Regions from separate parts of the Arthrobacter sp. 'calajunan' genome, predicted to be linked through region 1. Evidence: riboswitches for the same ligand, from Rfam matches in the RefSeq annotation. Region 1 holds a riboswitch; the other holds the start of a gene.

What was found. A riboswitch is a leader RNA that binds a small molecule or an ion and turns the genes downstream of it on or off. The one in region 1 is predicted to bind thiamine pyrophosphate.
Region 2: linked by a shared signal. The riboswitch ahead of RF641_RS13260 (ECF transporter S component) and the one ahead of thiO (glycine oxidase ThiO) in region 1 are both predicted to bind thiamine pyrophosphate.

The regions. Positions count from the first base shown of each region.
Region 1 is NZ_JBKZDY010000005.1:84,497-92,861, forward strand. It holds gene RF641_RS09505 (ThiF family adenylyltransferase) at 1-897, opposite strand, end outside; gene RF641_RS09510 (thiazole synthase) at 894-1,691, opposite strand; gene thiS (sulfur carrier protein ThiS) at 1,753-1,995, opposite strand; gene thiO (glycine oxidase ThiO) at 1,992-3,188, opposite strand; TPP riboswitch at 3,176-3,280, opposite strand; gene RF641_RS09525 (Fe-S cluster assembly protein HesB) at 3,507-3,803, shown strand; gene RF641_RS09530 (OsmC family protein) at 4,004-4,435, opposite strand; gene RF641_RS09535 (GNAT family N-acetyltransferase) at 4,440-4,904, opposite strand; gene RF641_RS09540 (alpha/beta fold hydrolase) at 5,050-5,865, opposite strand; gene RF641_RS09545 (lysoplasmalogenase family protein) at 5,923-6,654, opposite strand; gene RF641_RS09550 (VOC family protein) at 6,784-7,485, opposite strand; gene RF641_RS09555 (oxidoreductase) at 7,853-8,365, shown strand, end outside.
Region 2 is NZ_JBKZDY010000008.1:80,545-88,909, forward strand. It holds gene RF641_RS13230 (Na(+)/H(+) antiporter subunit C) at 1-435, shown strand, start outside; gene RF641_RS13235 (Na+/H+ antiporter subunit D) at 432-2,033, shown strand; gene RF641_RS13240 (Na+/H+ antiporter subunit E) at 2,047-2,679, shown strand; gene RF641_RS13245 (monovalent cation/H+ antiporter complex subunit F) at 2,676-2,942, shown strand; gene mnhG (monovalent cation/H(+) antiporter subunit G) at 2,942-3,349, shown strand; gene RF641_RS13255 (DUF4235 domain-containing protein) at 3,415-3,666, opposite strand; TPP riboswitch at 3,741-3,859, shown strand; gene RF641_RS13260 (ECF transporter S component) at 3,924-4,544, shown strand; gene RF641_RS13265 (ATP-binding cassette domain-containing protein) at 4,541-6,865, shown strand; gene RF641_RS13270 (aminodeoxychorismate lyase) at 6,872-7,747, opposite strand; gene cls (cardiolipin synthase) at 7,939-8,365, shown strand, end outside.

The DNA of each region.
Region 1 (8,365 bases):
GATGACCAGCACCCGGCCCGGCGCCGTTTGGCTGCCTCGCAGGGTTTCCAGCTCTGCCGCGCCCAACTGGCCAACGGCCGGGGCCAGGGCGCAGGATTCCTGCGCGTAGTTCTCCAGCTTGCGCACCCGGGCACGCCGCGGGTCGCGTTCGAAGGACAGGGTGCGCACCCCGGCGCTCAGCGCGTCGTAGAGCCAGAGCTTGCCGGAGAGGGTTTCACCGGTTCCGGTGATCAGCTTCAGCGCCTCGACGGCCATGATCGAGCCGACCACCCCGCACAGGGCGCCGAACACGCCGCCCTCGGCGCAGCTGGGTACCGAGTCCGCGTCCGGGATCTCCGGGAACAGGTCGCGCAGCATCGGCCCGGTGCGCGGGTCGAACACCGAGACCTGGCCGGAGAACTGGAACAGCGTGCCCCACACCAGCGGGGTTCCGGTCAGCTCGGCGGCGTCGTTTGACAGGTAGCGGGTGGCGAAGTTGTCGCTGCCGTCGATCACCAGGTCGTAGCCGGCGAACAGCTCCAGCGCGTTGTCCGGGGTCAGCCGCTGCCCCAGGGGAACCACCAGGACCTGGTCGTTCAGCTGCGCCGCCAGCCGGGGCACCGAGTCGACCTTGCGCGCCCCGACGTCCGACTGGCGGTGCATGATCTGGCGCTGCAGGTTGGACAGCTCCACGGTGTCGTCGTCCATGACCGCCAGCGTGCCCACGCCGGCGGCGATCAGGTAGCTGGAGATCGGGCTGCCCAGTCCCCCGGCGCCGATGACCAGCACGCGCGCGGCGGCGATGCGGCGCTGGCCTTCCTCCCCGACCCCGGGCAGGGTCAGGTGCCGGGAATAGCGGGCCAGCTGGGCAAGGTCCAGCGCGGTGCGCGGTGCGACCAGCGGTGCGCGGCCGCTCACGAGAAGTCCCCGATCAGCGCCTGCATCATTCCCTCGCCCGGGGAGGAGGCCAGCGCGGTGTCGCGCACCGGGATGCGCCCCGCCAGCCGGGCGGCGCGTCCGGCGCGCACGGCGTCGCGCATCGCGGCGGCCATCAGCGGGGCGTTGTGGGCGCGGGTCACGGCGCTGGCCAGCAGCACCGCGTCGCAGCCCAGCTCCATCGCCTTCGCGGCGTCGGAAGCGGTACCCACCCCGGCATCCAGGATCACCGGGACGGTGGCGCGGGAGACGATGGTGGCGATGTTGTGCGGGTTCAGGATGCCCAGCCCGGAGCCGATGGGCGCCCCGGCCGGCATGACCGCCGCGACCCCGGCGTCCTGCAGCCGGGCGGCCAGCGCAGGGTCGTCGTTGGTGTAGGCGAAGACCTCGAAGCCGTCGGCGACCAGCTGCTCGGCGGCGGCGAACAGCTCCAGCGGGTCGGGCAGCAGGGTGTGCTCGTCGGCGATCACCTCCAGCTTCACCCAGTTCGTTTCCAGCGCCTCGCGCGCCAGATGGGCGGTGAGGATCGCGTCGCGGGCGGTGAAGCAGCCAGCGGTATTCGGCAGCGCGGCGATGCCGTGGCGCTGCAGCAGCTCGTACACGCTGGCCGAGCCGCCGGCCGAGTAGTGCCGGATGGACACCGTGGTCAATTCGGTGCCAGAGAGCGCGAGCGCCTGCTCCAGGGTGCTCAGCGAGGTGGCCCCGCCGGTGCCCAGGATCAGCCGGGAGCCGAAGCTGCGCCCTGCCACTTCGAAGGCGTCGTTGACGGCATCCAGCTCGGTGAGGTCCGCGGCGGTGGTGGTTTCAGTGGTGTTCTGCGTGCTGCTCTGCACTGGTTCAGCCTCCCTGGGCGGCGGTGACGAGTTCGACGGTGTGGCCGGCGGCCAATTCCCGCTGCGCCCAGGCGCTGCGCGGGACCACCGCGCCGTTCACGGCGACGGCCAGGCCCAGCTTGGTGCCGTCGGCGGCCTGGCCCTGTTCGTCAAGTTCGCGGCCCAGGTGCGCGGAGACCAGATCGCGCAGGGTGGAACCCTGCTGGATCGTGGTGGGGGTTGAGTTCAGCGTGATGTCGATGGTCATCGGTGCAGCTCCATTCGGGTCGGTGCAAGTCGTGAAGGGTCGGTTCGGGAAGTTTCAGCTCGGGAAAGTCCTGCCGGGTCCGGCGCACTCCCGCCGCTGAAGCGCGCGGGGTCCACGGCCCGGGCGTGCTCCGCGTGCGGCGGCTGGCCCAGGACCAGGTCCGCGGTCAGCGAGGAGCCGAACGGGGTGAGCAGCACCCCGTGGCGGGAATAGCCGGTGGAGAGCACCATTCCGTCATCCAGCCGCCCGATCAGCGGCCGGTCGTCGGGAGTGCCGGGCCTGGCGCGGGCGATGACCTCGTTCAGCGAGCAGTCGACGATCCCGGGCACCAGGCGGCGGGCGTTGTCCAGCAGCTTGTGCATCTGCCCGATGTTGACCGCCTCGTTGCCGTCCTCGCGGCTGCTGGCGCCCAGCACCAGCGAGCCGTCCGCGCGCGGCACCAGGTAGACCGGGTCGCGATGCACGATCCCGCGCACCGTGTGCGTGAGCAGCCGCGGGCCCGCAGGGCCCTGCAGCCGGAAGATGTCCCCGTAGACCGGGCGCAGCGGAAGTTCCGGCGTCCCGGCTACGGTGCCCAGGCCCGCGGCGAGCACCACCTGGTCCGCCTCGATGATCCGGCCGCTGCCGGTGCGCACCGCGTGGGTGGTCCCGGCACGCTGCAGCAGCTCGACGGCCGGTTCGCGGACCAGCTGGGCGTCCAGGTGCCCGGCCAGGATCGCCACCACGGAGCGCGGGTCGATCTGGTGGTCCCCGGCGCAGCGCACCGCGCCGGCGATGTTGCTGGCCAGCGCCGGTTCCAGCCGGCGGGCGGCGCTGGGCAGCAGGGTCTGCGCGCTGAAGCCCAGGGACGTCTGCAGCTGCACCAGCTCGTGCAGGGCGTCGCGGTCGGCCGGTTCGGCGGCGACCACCAGGGTCGCATTCTCCAGGTAGTCCGGGCGCCGTCCGGTGGCCTGCTCGATGCGCTGCACGAAATCCGGGTAGGCCTGGTTCGAGGCGCCGAGCAGTTCATGCAGGATTCCGTGGCCCCAGGTGGTTTCGGCGGCCGGGGCGAGCATGCCGGCGGCGGCGCGGCTGGCCCCCTGCCCGGGGTCGGGGTCGATGACGGTGACTTCGCAGCCGCGCCAACGCAGTTCGAAGGCGGTGGACAGGCCGATGATCCCGGCCCCGATGATGGCAACGTGCAACGAAGGCACTTCCTTCCTACGGCGGCATGACCCGCATCAGGTGTAGCGGTCGGCTCGGTGCCCTCTCAGCCTGGTCGGTTCAGGCTCCCGCGGAGTTGAAGCGATTATAGGCATGAGCTGCACCACAAATGCCAACTGTGCGCCGCGGGCGCGTCATCTTTGCGCGCGGCGGCGGCGGTCCGGGGGTCCTGGGCGCGTCGTTCCAAGGTGCCGGATGGGTAAATCCTCAAAGATCCATGAATTCATTTGCCCGCGCCCCGGCCCGTAGGGAAGCGTGGCGTGAAGGCGCCCGGAACCGGGCGGCACCGCAACCGGAAGGAGAACACAGTGCTGACACTGACCGATCAGGCCGATGCGATCGTGACCTCGCTGGTCACCAACCAGACGGAGGACACCGAGGCGGGGCTCCGCATCCAGCCCGCCGAGGAGACCGACGGCCAGCAGACCGAGCGTTTCGCCGTGCGGGTCGTCGACGGCCCGCAGCCGGCGGACCAGGTGATCCAGGGCGAGGGCAGCCCCGTCTTCCTCGACGAGCTGGTCACCGACGCCCTGGATGACAAGGTGCTCGACGCGAACGTGGATGCCGAGGGAACCATCACCTTCCAGGTCCTGGCCCAGCGTTAGGCTTGCGCCATCCGCAACCTGGGGCTGGTCCCCGGCGCGGCGGCGCACGCGCAACTGCCCGGGCAGCGCTCGTGCGGATCCGGTCTTCCCGAATCCGCATCCAGAGCCGCTGCACCGGGCAGTTGCATGTTGGCTATGTTGTGATGCGGCGTAGTGACGCGCCGGCTCCCTGCCGGCTTCCCGCCGCGGTTGGATGTCCGCTAGTCGACGATCTCGCTGGCGACCTTGGCCCCCAGCTCTACGGTGCGCGAGACCGTGCAGTACTTGTCATGGGAGAGCTTCACGATGCGCTCGACCATGCCGGCGGCCTTGCGGCCCTCGTCGGTGTCGGGGAACTTCAGGTCGAAAGACATCGTGATGTCGTCCATGCGCCCGGCGCCGTCCTCATTTAGCTTGTAGCCGCTGGCGGCGACCTCGAACTTCTCCGGTTCGCTGCGCCGGGTGGTGGCCACGTCGACGTCAATGGCCGAGCAGCCGGCGATGGCCGCCAGCAGCAGCTCCACCGGGGTCAGCAGCCCCTCGCCCTGGCCGAACTCCAAACTGGCGCCGCTCTCGGCGCTGGTCGCCCGGTACTTCCTGGACTCGACTCGTTCGACTTTGACTTCACGCAGTTCACGGGTGTTTTCGCTCATGGATCTATCGTGACACGTCCGGGGCGGAAAGCTGGACATGGCGCAGCTGGATCCGGGCCAGCGGGTCGGTGTGCTCGGCTTCCCTTTCAACCTCGAAACCGTGGTCGAGGAAAAACGACAGGGTGCTCGCGTTCTGCCCATTGATCTGGATGCAGGTCGCCGGGCACAGCGTGAGGATGTCCTTCAGCAGCGCGCTGCCCACGCCGTGGTGGCGGTCGTGGTGGCGCACCCATAAGAGCTCGATCTGCGTTTGGCTCCAGGCGGCGAAACCGACGATCTCCTGGCCCAGCTGGGCGATCCTCACCGAGACGCGCTGGGAGTAGACCGCTTCGAGGGCGTTGGCGACGGCGTCCACATCGGCGGCCGAGAGGAAGTCGCGTCCTCCCTCCACCGAGTTGCGCCAGACATCCAGGAGTTCAGGGACTTCCTCCACGCTGGTCCAATTGCGAAGAACGAGCATCTCAGACATTGCCACTCCTCCCAGCTGCGGAATACTCCGCGTGTTGTCTCGTTATTTTCTCCTTGTGAGATGCCACAGAGAAGCACGGATAGGTAACAAGTAACGACTCATCTGCGCCGTAAAAGCGGGCCCGGGGATCTCGGACTGTCACAACTCACGACACAGCGAAGGCAGAAACCGCCTTGGCCCAGCCGGTAATTTCCTCTGCCACAATATCTGGTTGGTCAAGGTGCACGTTGTGCCCCGCCGCAGGAACAACAACGATTTCGGCCGATGGATACCTCGCCGCGAGCCTGCGCGGATCGGCGAAACCGGTGACGTGGTCATGTTTCCCGCACAGCATCAGCACCGGGCAGCGCAGCTGTCCGGTGCGCTCGACCGGCAGCTCGTCCAGGAAGTAGCGCTTGGACAGCTTGGCCAGCGAACGCAGGTTCACCGCGCGGATCCCGGGCAGTGCATGGGCGCGGAAGCGTTGCCAGTTCTCCACGGTCTGGAGCACCGACATCTGTTTGTAATGGTCGGCATCCTGCGCCGGCAGCCCGGCCAGCAGCTCGGGATCCTGCAGCAGGATTTCCCGCGGAGGCACGGTCCGCTGCGAATGCGCCAGATACACCAAGGGCGCCAGCATGGCGATGCCCATCACCTGGGCGCCGAAGCGGTCGCCCATCTCCTGGGCCAGCAGCGACCCGAGCGAGTTGCCGATCATCGCGAATGGCCGGTCCCCGCACTGCCGACGGATCAGCTGCTGAAGCCAATCGGCGATCTCCGGCAGGCCGGCGGCGCCATCCAGCGCAGCAGTGCCTCCCATGCCGGGAAGGTCAACGTAGATCCGCTGGAATATGCCGGTCGCCGCCAGCACCTCGTCCAGCGCCAGGAGAATCCGGTGGTCGACCCCGTGCCCGTGAACCAGCACCAACGGGATCCCGTGGCCGGCAACTTTCTGCACGCCGTCAATGTGGTGCTGGTTCATGCTCAGGGGCCATTCCTTCGAGGCTGGGGCGTCATCTCGGCGCGGGCCTCGAACGGATCATCGTCCGGCGGCTTGTTGCCTCGCGGCTCCGATGGCCGCGTTGTCCTTGTCCAAAATAGCGCTCACCAGCAGAAACTGTCCAAGAATGTAGGTGAGCATGATCCAGAAGTCCTGGGCCGGAACATCGATGTCGGTGAACGAGCGCAACGCGATCAGCGAGTCGGAGAAGAAGAAAATTGCCCCGCCCAGGCCGCCCTTCAACCCGGTCCCGGTCGAGAGCACCGCCATCGTCACCAGCGCCAGCCCGTAGACGATTACCGGCACCAGCAGCGCGTCGGCCGACGGGGCGCACAGCACCACCAGCCCAGCGAGCACCAGCAGATACGGCAGCAGCCAGACCGGGCGGCGGAGCACCGAGCTGCGCCACCACCGGCGCAGGAGCACGATATAGAAAACCTGCGCCATCAGGAAGGATCCGACCATGCTCAGGAATCCCGGATCTCCATGAAGCACCCGAGGGATCGAATCCCCAAGCCAGGAGAAGAACACCGCGACCAGCGCCAGCCTGACCAGGCTGCTCCGAGGAGCCGGCGTGCAGCCGAGAACGTACCCGCCGAGCATCGGCATCAGCAGAACCTGAGTGACCTCACCGAGCAGCTGCCCCGGGGCGAGCAGCTGCGACACCAGGTGGATCAGCGAAACCGCCAGCAGCAAGGCCAGGAACACCCGCGCCAATGGGCCGGCGTGCGTGCCATGCCCCGGTCCCAGACGAACCCCGTCGATGCCCATCGCTCCCCCGCTCGTGAAACTGGTTTACGGACCGTCTGTTCACATGCCAAGCACGGCACCGGCCTTGGGGAAGACACTAGCCAGCATGGCTAACCGGAGCAATACCCGGGTTGCCCTCCGCGTGGGGCGTCAATCACTTTCTTCCTGCGCAGCGCCGGGAGCCGGTAGCACGCAGAACTCGTTGCCCGAGGGATCTTGGTAAATGCGCCACGGCAGCGAGCCCCACTGCGAAGGCAGTTCGCGGCCGCCGGCCGCGGCGATCCGTTCCGCAACAACCAGAGGGTCATCACCGGATTCCAGCCGAAGATCGAGGTGCACAGGGTTCTTCTCACCCTTGCCCTTGGCCTCGGATTCGGCAACGAATTCCAGTCGCGGGCCTTGGCCGGTGGGATGGCGCAGCGCCGTCAACTTGCCGGGCTGGTCGATCTGCCACCCGGACAGGCCCGCCCAGAATTGAGTGTCGCGCCCCGGATCGCTCGATTCCAGCCTGATAGTCCGCAGCTGCAGCGGCGCTTCCTGGATTTGCCTCGGGGACCCTCCAGCGAGGGTGAACGTGTTGCCTTCCGGATCACTGTGCACGGTGCCTTCCGCAGCATCACCGGAATCCGGCAGACCTGCAGCCACCAGGCCAAGGACCACACGCTGGCGCGAGCGCCGGACCGGCTCCACGCGCGGGAAACACAAATCGAACACCGGACCGCTGGGGACCGCCCACCTGGTCTCGAAGCCTTCCTCGGTGTCGGTGAGCTGCTCGCATCCCAACAAGTCCTGCCAGTACAGGCCTGCGGCCCTGGGGTCGGCGGCGTCGAAAACGATGTTCTCCAAAAACATGGGTATACCCTATCTGCCCGGCACCGGGCGGCGAGAGAAATCTGAACGAAATTTTTCGGCGGTTGGCGGTCCCGCGACCGGAGACCCAAAACGTCTGGGGATCATTCGGCAAGGGACAGGAAATTCTAAAGAATGTGACCTTAGTCAATGGAAAACAAAGAAATTCCCCTAAATTTCGTTGACTTAGTCAAAGGTAAAACGGTAGTTCTGCAGGACGAAATGCACCCTGCTTATTTCCCTGAATCCGCGCGAACCATCGGCTGACTTGGATCCAAGCATAAAGCGCTGAATTTAATCCGTGTTTTTGGGGTCATTTTTCGGCTTCTGACATGCTTTTTCATGATTAATTCAGTCGTACGATACTTGCATGAGCACCAAGACATTTCCACACCTGATGTCAGAGGGCCGCATCGGTCCGATGACTACCCCGAACCGGATTGTTTTGCCAGCCATGGACATGAACGTGTCCGAGGGCGGCGAGATCGAACAGTCCGAAATCGATCACTACGCATCCCGCGCCGCTGGCGGCGCGGGCCTGATCATCACCGGTGCCTGCGCTATCGCCTTCCCTTACGGCGCCGCGTCGATGAAGGAGCCAGGCCTCTCGGATGACAAGTACATCCCGGGCATCAAGGCGCTGGCCGACGCGATCCACGCAGCCGGCTCCAAGCTGTGCGTCCAGTCCACCCACCACGGCAAGGTCGCGCGCGTGGACACCGCCAACGACCGCCCGGTCTTCGCCCCGAACGAGCCGGACTACCGCTACTCCATGGACGCGCTGGCCGACTGTACCCCGGAGGAGCTCGCCAAGATGGGCGCGGCCACCGCGGGCAAGCAGATCAGCTACCACGAGATGACCAAGGAAGATATCGACTGGCTG
Region 2 (8,365 bases), on a different contig from region 1:
ACTTTCCTGGTCATCACCGGGGTGCTGCTGGCCACCGGGTTCTACCTGGTGCTCGAACGCACCCTGACCCGCGTGCTGCTGGGCATCATGCTGCTGGGCAACGGGGTGAACCTGCTGATCCTGACGGCCGGCGGGCGCAAGGGCGCGGCGCCGCTGTTCAAGCCCGACCTGCCCGCCGATCAGTACTCCGACCCGCTGCCGCAGGCGCTGATCCTGACCGCGATCGTGATCACCTTCGCGGTGACCGCGTTCCTGCTCGCGATGATCTACCGCTCCTGGACGCTGACCAGCGCCGACGTGCTGGCCGACGACACCGAAGACATCAAGGTGTCGCAGTCCACCGCCTATGACGAAGAGGAAGATTCGCCGGTGGCCGAGGACACGACCGAGTTCGTTGACGAAGAAGGCCGACCGATTCGCGAGGGGGAAGAGTGAATTTCCTGGATCTTGCTCCGCTGGCGGTGGTACTGCCGATCTTCGGCGCCGGCGCCGCCTTCCTGGTCCGCCGCCGCATCAAGCTGCAGCGCCTGATCACCATCGGCATCCTGTGCGTGACCCTGCTCCTGGAAGCCGGCATGCTGGCCGCCGTGTGGGGCGGGGAGAGCTACGCGGTGCATATCGGCGGCTGGCAGTCGCCGTGGGGCATCTCGCTGATGGTCGACGGCTTCAGCGCCTTCATGCTGCTGATCTCCACCCTGGTGTCGCTGGCGGTGCTGTTCTACGCGACCAGCCAGGGCCTGGCCGACGGGGACGAACCCGGGCCGGTGTCGGTGTTCCACCCGGCCTACCTGATCCTGCTGGCCGGCGTGTCCAACGCGTTCCTGGCAGCTGACCTGTTCAACCTGTATGTCGGCTTCGAGATCCTGCTGACCGCCAGCTACGTGCTGCTGACCCTGGGCGCCACTGCCGAGCGCATCCGCGCGGGCACCACCTATGTGGTGGTCTCCGTGGTCTCCTCGGTGATCTTCCTGATGGGCATCGCGATGACCTACGCGGCGACCGGCACCGTGAACATGGCGGACCTGGCAGGGAAGCTGCCGCAGCTTGACCAGGGACCGCAGCTGATCCTGCATGTGCTGCTGCTGATCGCCTTCGGCATCAAGGCGGCGGTCTTCCCGCTGTCGCTGTGGCTTCCGGACTCCTATCCGACGGCCCCGGCCCCGGTGACCGCGGTGTTCGCCGGCCTGCTGACCAAGGTGGGGGTGTACGCGATCGTGCGCACCGAGACGCTGCTGTTCCCGGGAGGCGCGGTGAACGCCGGGCTGCTGGTGGTCGCGGCGCTGACCATGGTCATCGGTATCCTCGGCGCGATCGCGCAGACCGACTTCAAGCGTATGCTGTCCTTCACGCTGACCAGCCACATCGGCTACCTGATCTTCGGCGTGGCCGTGGGCGGCGAGCTGGCCATCGCGGCGACCATCTACTACGTCGGCCACCACATCATCGTGCAGACCTCGCTGTTCATGGTGGCGGGGCTGATCGAGCGCCGCGCCGGCAGCGCGAACGTGACCCGGCTGGGATCGCTGGCCAAGCTGTCCCCGGCGCTGTCGCTGCTGTTCTTCATCCCGGCCATCAACTTGGGCGGCATCCCGCCGTTCTCCGGCTTCCTGGGTAAGTTCGGGCTGCTGCATGCGGCCGCGCAGGATGCAGACGCGTTGACCTGGGTGGTCATCGCCGCCGGCCTGCTGACCAGCCTGCTGACCCTGCTGGCGATCATCCGCGTGTGGGCCCGCATGTTCTGGCGCCGCGCGGCGGACGCCGAGATCCCCAACCCGGACCTGGTGGACGAGGCGGCGAAGGTCGCGGACCAGACCGCCGCCGGCGGCGCCCAGGCGCCGCACCTGGGCCTGAAGCTGGCCCGCGAACTCGAATCCGAGGCGCTGCCCTGGGGCATGCGCTACGCCACCGGCTCGCTGGTGGTGGCGGGCATCGCGCTGACGGTGTTCGCCGGGCCGATCTTCGAGTTCTGCCAGCGAGTGGCGGCGCAGCTGATCGCCCACGAACCGTACATCAACGCCATCCTGAGTTACTGAGCGGAGGGACAACATGCCGAACAAGAACCTGGCCCCGCGCGACCAGCGCATCGACGACGCGCTGGACACCGCCGGCGTCCGCCACCGCGCCACGCTCAAGCAGGAGTGGCCGCTGCTGCTCCTGCTGGTTTTCGTCTGGGGAGCGCTCTGGCAGGACTTCTCCCCGGGCAACCTGATCTTTGGCGCCGTCATCGCGCTGGTCATCGTGAACCTGTTCCCGCTGCCGCCGGTGGTGCTCTCCGGGCGGCTGAACCTCTGGTACTGCGTCAAGCTGTTCGGATGGTTCCTGGGCCAGGTCGTCGCCGCCAGCGTCCACGTCGCCTGGCTGGCGGTGGTGCGCGGGAAGAAGACGCGCAGCTCGGTGATCGCGGTGCCGCTGCGCACCGACTCGGACCTGATCGTGATGACCGTGGGCCATGTGCTGACGCTGATTCCCGGGTCCTTCGTGCTCGACGTGGACCGCAGCTCCTCGACCCTGTATCTGCACTACATCGACGTCGACTCGGCCCAGGAGGTCGCGAAGGCGCGGGAGAACATCCGCGACATCGAACGCCGCCTGATCATGGCCATCGGCAGCCAGGACGAGTACGAAGCCATCAAGAACGAATGCAGCCCCCGCGTGAGAAGGACAAAGGAGAAGCCATGATCGAAGTTGTCGTCTGGATCTGCGGCAGCCTGCTCGGGCTGGGCGCCATCGCCTGCCTGGTCCGTGTGGCGAAAGGCCCCTCAATCCTCGACCGGGTGCTGGCCCTGGATGTCATGCTGCTGATCATCTCCGCGGCCCTGTGCCTGGAGATGGCGTTGAACAGGCACACCGACTACGTGCTGTTCGTGGTCGCCGCCTGCACCATCGGGTTCATCGGCTCGGTGACCGTCTCGCGCTATGTCTCGGATCAGAGGAACGCGTAATGGACCTTTTCCTCGACATCCTCGTCGCCGTGCTGCTGATTCTGGGCTGCCTGATGTCCCTGATTGCCGGCATCGGCCTGCTGACCTTTCCCGACATGCTCACCCGCATGCATGCGGCCACCAAACCCCAGGTGCTGGGCTTCCTGCTGATCTTCGCCGGACTGGCCATCCACCTGCGCAGCTGGACCGTCATCCCGGTCCTCGTCCTTGCCTGGGCGATGCAGCTGCTGACCGCCCCGGTGTCTGCGCACATGATCGGCCGCGCCGGCTACCGCACCAAGCACGCGGCCAAGGAGACCCTGTACTCCGACGAGCTGCGCCAGGTCGTGGAGAAGGTGACCTCCGCCCCGCACACCGGGACCGTGCCGGAAATTGATCCGCAGGAGACCGGGCCGGACGCGAAATAACTTCAACCAACAGCAGCGGGCCATTCCCTGAGCAGGCAATGCCCCGCTGCTGTTGCGCTGGAGTGCTACTTGGTGAACTTGGCGATGGCCTTGGTGGTGCCGCGATCAGCCAGCACTTGGATGACCGCTGCGACCACGGCGGAGAACACGGCGAAGCCCAGCGCCTGGCGCATGGAAGCCTCGGCGGCTTCCTCGCTGCCCTTGCGCGGGGCGGTGTTGCCGGTGAAACCCTTCCAGACCTGATCGACCAGCTTGCTGCCGAGGAAGCCCGCACCCAGGGAAATGCCGGTTGCGATGAGCTTTTGTACTGCGTTCATGTGGACCTCACGTTCAACGTTGTGACTTATCGTTCCGTTGCCAGCTTACCTGCGGTATGGTGGGTGGGCAGTAATTATTCCGACAGGGGAGCGTCAAGCCGTTCGCGGCGAAAGGCGCTGAGAGTGCGATAGATCGCAGACCCTCGAACCTGCTCCGGTTAGTACCGGCGAAGGAAGTCGAGCATCTCGGATGCGGACCGGCGCTGGACAGCGCCCCGATTCCGTTCATCCCCCCTCCTGATCAAGGAGGACACCTCATGAGCACAACCCGCACGACGCAGCGCAGCACCTGGCGCGTAGTCGATATCGTCATCGCCTCGGTCATCGCCGTCGCTTCCGGCGTGGTCTTCTGGGCCTGGTCCGCGAGCTACGGCCTGTTCTCGCTGGCCTTCACCGCCTTCCCACCCGGCACTGCCCTGCTTACCGGCCTGTGGCTGTTCCCGGCGGTGCTCGGCGCGCTGATCATCCGCAAGCCCGGCGCCGCACTGTTCTGCGAGGTGCTGGCCGCCGTGGTCGAGGCGCTGCTGGGCACGCACTGGGGCATGCCGGTGCTGATTTCCGGCCTGGTCCAGGGCCTGGGCGCCGAGCTGGTGTTCGCGCTGTTCCGCTACCGTCGCTGGAACCTGCCGGTGGCGTTGCTTGCAGGCCTGGGCTCGGGCCTGTTTGCCGGCCTCAGCGAAGCCTACGTCGTGGGCAGCGTGGCCGAATACACCGAGTTCATGAAGCTGTTCCACGTGGGAGCCACCGCCGTGTCTGGCCTGGTCGTCGCCGGCCTGCTGTCCTGGTGGATTACCCGGGCGCTGGCCCGCACCGGCGCGCTGAGCAACCTCGCCAGCCGCCGCGCGCACCTGGAACCGGCGCTTGCGGTGCGCAAATGAGCGCCGCCGCCAACGGGCGTACGGCCCCGCTGACCCGGCAGGGTGTGGAGATCAGCGCGCGCGGCTTCACCTGGCAGCATGCCGAGCGCGACCGCCCGGCCATCGCCGGACTTGACGTGCAGATCCCTGCAGGTCAGAAGGTGCTCCTGCTGGGCCCCTCGGGGGCCGGCAAATCCACCTTCTTGCATGCGCTGGCCGGCGTGCTCGAAGTCGACCAGGACGCCGGTCCCACCGGCGAGCTGCTGGTCGGCGGGCAGGACGCGTTCGCGCGCAGCTTCCCGGTGGGCCTGATGCAGCAGGATCCGGAAACCCAGGTGGTGCAGAGCCGGGTGGGTGACGACGTCGCCTTCGGCGCCGAGAACCTGGGCGTCGACCCGCAGGAGATCCGCGAGCGGATCCCGCAGGCGCTTGACGCCGTGGGGCTCGGCGCACTGGGCTACGAACATCGCACGCAGGAACTGTCCGGCGGGCAGAAGCAGCGCCTGGCCCTGGCCGGGATCCTGGCCATGCGCCCCGGGCTGATGCTGCTTGACGAGCCGACCGCGAATATCGACCCGGGCAGCATCCCGCCGTTGCGCGATGCAGTGATCGGCGCCGTGGAGTCCACCGGGGCGACGCTGATCGTGGTGGAGCACCGGCTGGAGGCGTGGGCCCGGCAGGTGGATCGGGTGCTGGTGCTGGCCCCCGGCGGGGGGATCGCCCACGACCTGCACCCCGAGGCGCTGGCCGGGGACGCGGCGGTGCGCGCCGAATTGGCGCAGGCAGGGGTCTGGATTCCGGGCTATGTTCCGCAGACCTCGCCGGCGCCGAGGGCCGGCGGCGCCCCGATGCTGCACGCCGAGGAGCTGGTTTGCGCGCGGGGCGAGCATGCTGTGCGCACCGCCCCGGCCAGCTTCGAGGTCACCGGCGGCAGGGCCCTGGTGATCCGCGGGGAGAACGGGGCAGGGAAGTCCACGCTGGCACTGACCCTGGGCGGGCTGCTGCAACCTGTGTCAGGCCAGTTCGCCGCCAGCCCCCAGCTGGCCGACGGGTTGCCGCCCTCGCCGTTCAGCTGGAAGGCCGGAGCGCTGGTCGCCCGCATCGGCTCGGTGTTCCAGGAACCCGAGCACCAGTTCGTCACCCAGTCCGTGCGCGAGGAGCTGGCTTTCGCGCCGCTGCGCGCCAGGCACGGCGCGGCCGAGGAGCAGAAGTACGATCCGCGGCAGGTCGAGGCCCGGGTGCAGGAGTTGCTGGAGCGGCTTGGCCTGCAGGACTTGGCCGAAGCCAACCCGTTCACGCTTTCCGGAGGGGAGAAGCGCCGGTTGTCGGTGGCCACAGTGCTGGCCGCCTCGCCGGACGTGGTGATCCTTGACGAGCCGACCTTCGGGCAGGACGCGAACACCTGGCGCGAGCTGGCGCAACTGCTCATCGAGGAACTCGCCGAATCCACCGCGATCATCGCGGTGACCCATGACGAGCATTTCGCCGCGGCGCTGGGGGCCGACGAGCTGGTGCTGGCGCCGGCCGAGGTGGCCGCCGCGAGGACCTCGTCGGGGCCGATGCTGGACGCCCCGGTGGGGGACAGCTGGCTGGCGAAGATCAATCCGCTGGCCAAGTTCGGCGCGATCGCCGGGGCCACTTTGCCGCTGATCAGCACGGTGGACTGGGTTTCGGCGGCGGTGGTCATCGCGGCCACGCTGCTGATGCTGCCGCTGGCGGGGCTGGGCATCGGCGGGTTCTTCCGCCGCGGCTGGCCGCTGCTGGCGGCCGGCGTCCTGGCGGCCTGGGGCATCGCCCTGGTGGGCCAGGATTCGGGACGGGTGCTGCTGGATCTGGGGATCTTCGACATCACCGAGGGCTCGGTGGCCGGAGGCGTCGCCACGGGGCTGCGCGCATTGGCCATGGCGGTGCCGATGGTGCTGCTGCTGTCCACCACGAACCCCAGCGACCTGGGCGGCGCGCTGTCCCAGCAGCTGAAGGTGCCGCACCGTTTTGTGCTCGGTGCCTTGGCGGGCATGCGCCTGCTGGGCTTGATGGTGGAGGAATTCACCACGCTGACCCTGGCGCGGCGGGCCCGCGGCATCGGCAACCTGGGCACCGTGCGCCAGCGCGTGGGTGCGAAGCTCGGCCAGCTACTGGCGCTGCTGGTGCAGGCGATCCGCCGGGCCGGGCGCCTGGCCACCACCATGGAGGCCAAGGGCTTCGGCACCGGGCAGCGCACCTGGATCCGCACCGCCACCTTCACCCGGAGCGACGGTGCGGTGCTGGCCGCCGGCGTCCTGCTGGGCGCCGCGGCCATCGCGGCCGCTATCTGGGCCGGGACCTACAACCTGATCTGGTAGCCGGGGCTAGCGGATCGAATCCGCCAGGGCGGACAGCTGTTCGTGCAGCTCGGCGTCCATCCGGATCGGCTTGGCATCCAGGGTGCGCACCGGGGTGAGCAGGCGGACCGAGGACACCAGCCACACGCCGTCGGCCTGGTACAGGTCCTCCGGGCGCAGCGGGCCGTAGCCCAGCTCCCAGCCGTCCTGCTGCGCGGCGTCGAAGATGGCGCTCTGGGTGGTGCCGGGCAGGATGCCGGTTTCCAGCATCGGGGTCAGCAGGCGGCGAGTTTCCCCGTCGCGCTGGGCCAGCAGCACGGTGGCGGTGGGTGCTTCGAGCACTACGCCGTCGGCGGAGGTGAAGATGACCTCGTGGGCGCCGTGCTTGCGGGCGTAGCGCAGCGCCGCCATGTTCACCGCGTAGGACAGGGTCTTGGCGCCCATCAGCAGCCACGGTGCGCGTTCGGCGAGCTTCGAATCGTAGCCGCGGTCCAGGAAGAGCACATCCACGCCGGTTTCCCGCTGCTCCATGCCCACGCGCGGGGCGGGGGTGACGGTCACCCAGCACACGGCCGGGTCCTGGTCCAGTTCGCCGCGCATGGCCACCAGCTTGACTACTGCTTCCTCGGCGCCGCCGGTGGCGTCGAAGTCGGCGACAGCGGTGTCGACCGCTGCACGCCAGCTGCGCTCGTCCGGGATCGGCAGGTCGGAGGCCTCGGCGGAGACCGCCAGGCGAGCCAGGTGTGCCTCGATCTTGCGGACTGCCTGCTGGGTGTACAGCATCGACTCGAAGACCCCGTCGCCGCGGTTCACGCCCTGCAAGGTGACCGGGAGCTGGGGCGCGTTGATGTCGGCAAGGCGTCCGGCGGGATAGGCCGGATCGAGGAATACAAGAGAACTCATTCTCCAAGGTTATCGAATTTCCCGCCAAGCCCGCGCGCGAAGCCCCTGCGGAGGCTCATCTTGGACTGCATTCCGAGAAGAGGCAGGGGATTCGATAGGCTAGGCAAAGATGTTTTTCCCGCTTCTCTAACTGCGGGATGCGGCGCACACGCCGCAGACGCCCACGGGCGCTGACGTGAGGGGGTGCCGCGATGTGGCCGAGTAACGAAGTGATGCTGCAGATCGGCGGCGTTGTGTGGAGCATCCTTGTCGCGGCCGAGCTGGTGGTGCGCTACTTCATGATCGGCATCGTCCCCGGAAACCGGCGTCCCACCACGGCCATGGCCTGGCTGCTGGCCATCTTCTTCCTCCCGGTGGTCGGCCTGGTCGCCTACTGGCTGTTCGCCAACCCGAGGCTCTCGCGCCGCCGGCTGGAGAAGCAGAAGCGGGCGCACGACGAGATCATGCGCGGCACGGCCCACATGCAGCTGCCCGAGGAATTCCACTCCACGGAGGAATGGGTCGAATCGGCGGTCATCCTCAACCGCAACCTCGGCGCCATGCCGCTGGAAGGCGGGAACACCGTGCAGGTGCTCTCCGACTACCGCGGCTCGCTGGAAGCCATGCGCGAGGAGATCG